Regions from separate parts of the Marinomonas maritima genome, predicted to be linked through region 2. Evidence: predicted binding sites of a transcription regulator. Region 2 holds the regulator's gene; the other holds the start of a gene.
What was found. The regulator FliA, encoded in region 2, starts transcription of late flagellar genes. The targets are predictions, from matches to a motif close to CTAAAGTTNNNNNNNNNNCNGCCGATA.

Region 1: flgM (flagellar biosynthesis anti-sigma factor FlgM) is a predicted target of FliA. The motif match lies at 1,731-1,757, and genes of this name have one in related genera.

Annotation. Positions count from the first base shown of each region.
Region 1 is NZ_JAMZEG020000003.1:264,718-267,869, forward strand. Features, by position in the region: gene M3I01_RS13300 (chemotaxis protein CheV) at 1-848, opposite strand, end outside; gene flgA (flagellar basal body P-ring formation chaperone FlgA) at 989-1,681, shown strand; gene flgM (flagellar biosynthesis anti-sigma factor FlgM) at 1,795-2,109, shown strand; gene M3I01_RS13315 (flagella synthesis protein FlgN) at 2,147-2,626, shown strand; tRNA gene M3I01_RS13320 (tRNA-Arg) at 2,711-2,786, shown strand; gene M3I01_RS13325 (OsmC family protein) at 2,849-3,152, opposite strand, start outside.
Region 2 is NZ_JAMZEG020000003.1:106,313-109,464, forward strand. Features, by position in the region: gene M3I01_RS12590 (protein phosphatase CheZ) at 1-706, opposite strand, end outside; gene M3I01_RS12595 (chemotaxis response regulator CheY) at 716-1,096, opposite strand; gene M3I01_RS12600 (RNA polymerase sigma factor FliA) at 1,152-1,889, opposite strand; gene flhF (flagellar biosynthesis protein FlhF) at 1,987-3,152, opposite strand, start outside.

The sequences.
Region 1 (3,152 bases), 160 kb from region 2:
CCGACTTTTTTCACCATCGCTTCGTTGAAAACACCACTTAAAGAAGTATGAAGAAGAATAAATAAATCTTGTAGCCGACTATCATTACGAATAGCTGTCGTCAGCGTATACCCATCCATCTCTGGCATTTCAATATCAGAAATAACCATAGAAAACTCCTGCGTGACGTCTTTCCCTTCAGCAACCATGTTTTGTAGGAAAGTAAGCGCTTCGCGACCATCACATAAAACAGTGGTGGAAAAACCAACCTGCTCCATACAACGCTTAATTTGTTTACGCGCGACCGAAGAGTCATCAACAATAAGTATATGATGTTTTTTAGCATTTTCTGTTACATCAGCATTGACGATGCCTTCCGAAATATCCTGTCGTGTAGGAGCAACCTCAGATAGGATCTGCTCAACATCGATAATCTCAACCATTTCTTTGTCGACCTGACAAACAGCAGTCAAATAGTTATCGTTCGACAACCCTTTTGGTGGCGGCTGAATATCACTCCAGTTCATGTTTACGATACGTTCGACGCCACGAACCAAAAAGCCCTGAATTCGACGATTATACTCCGTAATAATGACAAAACATTGACTGATATTCTCCATCGGGCTCGCGCCTGTTGCCAACCCCAAGTCTAAAATTGGAATAGTTCCACCACGAATATGAGCAACCCCCCTGACCACAGGAGAACTGTGCGGCATAGTCGTTAGCTTCGGACACTGAAGAACTTCTTTCACTTTAAAGACGTTGATGCCGTAAATTTGCTTACCATTCAGGCGAAACAACAGCAGTTCAAGTCGATTTTCCCCTACAAGCTGCGTACGTTGGTTAACAGTATCCAAAACTCCAGCCATAAACGCCTCCAAAATGTGTAAACATTATACTGAGGTATAACCTCAAAATTGTTAAAATGCATCATCCAATGATAAAGTGCTTTCTAATATTTTACTAACTATCTTATTTATAACATCATAATAAACAAAGTGAGCGAATCATGCGAATCATAAGGCTAAGCTTAGCCTTCATTTGTTTTCAAGCCAGTTTAACATTTGCCCTATCTACTGAAGACCAAATTAATCACTACATAAACCAAGTAGAGATCCCTAGACTGGCAGAAATATATCCAGATGCGGTTATTAACATTACATTAAACAATGTAGCCGCACTCAATTATTTACCTGCTTGCGATAGTGAGTCGATTCAAATCCGCAATCAGAGACCAGACGCGACCAAACGCACAAATTATGAAATCAGTTGCAACAACCCTACGTGGAAATCTTATGCTCCCGTCACCCAATCCATCATGATTCCGGCTATAAAAACCATCACCCCAATTAATCGCGGCCAAGTCATCAGTAAGTCAAATACGGATGTGGGTGAAGTCGACTTATCTAGTTTAAGAGGACATGTTTTTACAAAGAAAAATCCTCCTTACGGGCAAGTCGCATCACGAAACTTGCGCATTAACACCTTTATTACTGTTAATCTAACGACCCCCCCAATGCTTGTAAAAAAAGGTAATGTCGTATTAATAACAGCAAAAAGTGGCAGCATTACCGTCAAAATGAATGGTGTTGCTTTAGAGAATGGTGTAGAAGGACAACAAATACGTGTCCAAAACACAAGTTCTGAAAGAATTATATACGCCAAAGTTGTAACTGACAGTGAGGTTCTTGTAAACTATTGAGTACAGACTGACCGGCAGTTTATATATTCTTTTTTTCTGAAGCTTTTCATTAAAGTTTTTGTGGATCTTGCCGACAACATAGACAGGCAAATCATTAAAGGGCGGAAAACCCAATGGCAATACACCTTACAGGTCTATCAAACCAGAGCACGATCAATAAAAGTGAACGCTCGCAAAAAGACGATGCAACTGTTAGTACGACAGAGAAACAAAGCAGTGTAAAAAATGGCGGCACTTTAGCTGAGGATACCGTTAAATTAAGCGGTACAGCACAAACCCTACAAAATCAGCATTCTAAAATTGGCAACTTGCCAGATGTTGACATGGAAAAAGTAGAACAAATCAAAAGCGCTATCGCTGCAGGCGAATATAAAATAGATACGCAGAAGCTTGCGAATAATATGGCTTCTATGGATTCTCTATTCTAGACTGTACACTCTATACAGTCTGTGAACGGTTTGCCCTATGATCCCTATTGCCCCTATATTCATAAGAAGCAAAGAGATATTAGAAAAACTCTCTTCGCTCCTTGATGAAGAACGACTAGCTTATGGGCAATTGGACAGCGAAACTATTATTACCCTATCCGAACAAAAACAAGCCCTCCTTGATGAAATGAATAAGCTCAATGAAAAAAGAGTGAATATTCTTATTAAATTTGACATTGTCGATCGGAAAAAACCCTCTGAAGAAGAATTTAAAAGCTGGCTTACCCTACAAGACAGTTCTATGGATAATGTTCGTCTATTAATGCAAGATTGTGAAACGCTACTGAAAAAATGCAAAACACAAAACAATACAAACGCTCGAGTTTTAAACACCTTACAAAAACGCAACAAACACCTCTTCGAGCTACTTCAAGGTCATAGCAGCAAAAATAAAGTTTATACAGCGAGGGGCTCAACACGTCCAATTAGTAGTAAGCACACTTTAGGACGGGCTTAAAAACCATAAGAATCAACACCATACAAGCTCGACTCACATTTGTAATCTAAACATAATTGATGTATAAATCACGCCTCAATATAAGTCCTCATAGGTAAACAGGATATACCGGCCGCCTCCTAAGCAGCTATTCCAGGTTCGAGTCCTGGTGGGGACACCAAATTACTTATAAAATAAAAAAAGAGCCTCAAGGCTCTTTTTAAAAATTCTTTTAAAAGCAGATTATTCTATATCAATTATTGCAAAGCTATGGACAATTTTCACACCACCTCTTTCCAACATTAATGACGCAGAGCAATATTCTTCCGCTGATAACTTAACCGCACGAGCAACAACGCTTTCTTTCAGTTTGCGCCCCGTCACCACAAAGTGAACTCGAATTTCAGTAAAAACAGCAGGTACGGAATCTGCTCTATCAGCCTCTATTTGGGCAACACAAGACACAACATCTTGACGAGACTTCTTTAAAATCCCAACCACATCATAAGATGTACAACCACCCAAGCCCGCAAGCAACAACTCCATC
Region 2 (3,152 bases):
GACCGTGTCCACGAGTATCATCGTGTTCAGATTCCTTCTCTTGATGTTCAATTCCAGAGATACTATCAACGCGTCCAGCAACAGCAACGAGATGCACAAGCTTTTCTTCCACATCTCGAATTAAATCATTCACTCTAGTGATCACTTGACCTGTTAGATCTTGATAACCCTGCTCTAGAAGAATTGTGTTGAGGTTTGAATGCAAAGTGGTGGCACAATCATCCGCATACGATAAAAAGACATCTATGCGTTTGTATAAGTCTCGAAACTCTTGTGGTGTTAAGTCACGCTGTATTAATCGACTCCAATCTTTTCGCAGTTCTCTGGCCTGACTCTGTAATTCACTAGCCACAGGAACGCTACTATCGACCATATCCATGGTTTTATTGGCAGCAGCATTGGTCGTCTCAATAACATAATTCAATCGATCCGAGGCATCGGTGATTTTTGTAGCAGAATCATTCCCACCCTCACCAACGACCAAATCTATAGAATCAACTTGAAAATCACGAATAGCATCATGCAAACTCCGCGTCAAATGACCCACTTCGTTATAGAAGCTATTATGACGAGCCTCGCTTAATTCTTGGATTATTTTAATAGCAGCACCAAAATCACCCACTTCAAGGTGGTTTAACAGTTCTACAGCACCGTCTTTTACTAGACTTTCAAATTCCACTAATCCAGAGCCCAATACATTTGACATCTAAAGCCCCTATTTTGCAGCGTCTATTCGTTCGAATATTTTCTCAATTTTTTCTTTGAGAGCAACTGCGGTAAACGGCTTAACAACATAACCATTCACTCCTGCTTGAGCTGCAGAGATAATTTGATCACGTTTAGCTTCTGCGGTTACCATGAGAACAGGTATACTCTTCAATTTTTCATCGGCACGAACTGCACGAAGCAACTCAATACCAGTCATACCCGGCATATTCCAGTCGGTTACAAGAAAATCGATTGTTCCAGCTTGAAGTATAGGCAACGCAGTCGTTCCATCATCCGCTTCAACCGTATTGGTAAACCCTAAATCCCGTAGTAAGTTTTTAATGATTCGTCTCATTGTCGAGAAATCATCAACAATCAGGATCTTCATGTTTTTATCCAATGCACCCTCCACACCCAAAAGGTAATATTTCAGAACTCATAATTTAATCTCGCCAATCACTTAATCGAGCTCGCAATCGCATAGCCGCTTGACTATGGATTTGACTGACTCTTGATTCACTGACACCTAAAACAGCGCCAATCTCTTTTAAATTTAACTCTTCATTATAGTAAAGAGATAAAACTAATTTCTCTCTTTCAGGAAGAGTGTCAATCTCTTTTACTAATTGACTCTGGAAACCACCTTCTTCAACTAAAGAGTAAGGTGCATTTTCAAACTCTGAATCGATATATTCTAAATTAGTTGTATCAGAGTCTAGCATTTCTTCATAGCTAAATAATTGGGTAGACATAGAGGAATGAATCATTTCATGATACTCCCCCATACTAATCCCCATATGAGCCGACACTTCCATATCGGAGGCCTCACGCCCGAATTTGGCCTCTAACTCTTTAATTGCATTCGTAACCGCCCTTCCATTTCGCCTAACAGAACGCGGCGCCCAATCTGTTTTTCGCACCTCATCCATTATAGATCCGCGAATACGAATGCCAGCATAGGTTTCAAAGCTGGCACCCTTGGTGGATTCAAAGCGTTTATAGGCCTCAATCAACCCCATCATACCAGCCTGAGTTAAATCATCTATATCGACACTATCGGGTAATCGAGCCAATAGGTGATAGGCAATTTTTTTTACCAAATACCCATACTGCTCAACAATCGAATCAATCGAAAGCGCCGCTTTTTTTGAGTATGTATTGTATCCATTTTTGGTCTGCATAAAATATTCTAAGCAACCTTCACTATTTAAGTTAGTTGCGCTAATCAAACTGTACTACATAGTTCAGCGTAACGCTTTCAGTAATAACATATCTTTACTAACTACCATACTTTAATGACCCGTAGAGCTGATTATAATGCTCCGCTGTATAAACAGCTCGACTAATCAAGTTATGTGCTCTAGCTGGCTCAATATCATCAGGTATACGCTGACCATCTGCTATATATACGACAGGTAAGCCCTCTTCAATAACTACACTAATCGCTTCGCCAAGTGAAGCAGATTCATCAAGTTTACTCAAAACACAGCCATCTAGTTGAACTTGAGAGTAAATATCGACAACTGTTTTTAATACTTGCCTTTGACTTGTACAAGGCAATACTAGCAATTTTTTAAGACTAGCCCTTGCTCGCTTCATCATTAGAAGCTGTCGCTCAAGATTAGAATCCCTTGGATTCATTCCAGCAGTATCAACAAGAACTAAAGAGTAATGTGCGTATTTTGCCAACACTTCATTTAAATCTGAGTATTCATTAACCACTTCGACAGGAACATTTAGAATACGACCAAAGGTTCTTAACTGTTCATGGGCAGCAATACGATAACTGTCAGTCGTAATTAACACCACCCCCTCAGAGCCATGCTTTAATACATGCTGAGCAGCGATCTTACCTATAGAAGTCGTTTTCCCGACACCTGTTGGCCCCATAAAAGCGATACAGCCTTTAAGCTCAGTAGAACTCGAACGAACAGGGATATAATCAGCCAAATGCGCAAGTAGACGATTCCAGTCATCCTCCCGTCCTTTTAAATCGATATCATCTATCAACCTAGAAACAACAAACTCAGACAACCCCAACCCCTTTAATTTTTCACGGGCCCTCTGCTCAACTGCGCTTATCTTGGAATCACCGCTCCCTTCATTCTGCCGCCGCTCCAGCATAGCACGGACATTTTGAAGCTCTAGCTCCATCTCACGCAATTGCTTGGCACTATCATTATTTCGTACAGATAGAGCCTCTTCCACCCGAGGGTCTTCTTTATCTTCAGCGAGTGGAGGCATATTAAACTGCGCTGTAGAAGACTTATTTAGCTGCTCGGATTGAATGCTGGGTGTATTAGTTGGAGGTGCTGTCTGCTGCTTTGCTCTCTCTATTCGCTCTAAATAATCCGAGCTAGGGTTTGCATGTGGTTCAGGGCGAGGAGCAGACGAACGCTTAGAGGTCATACTAGAAGGCAAAGATCCGTCATAATCCAAAGCGG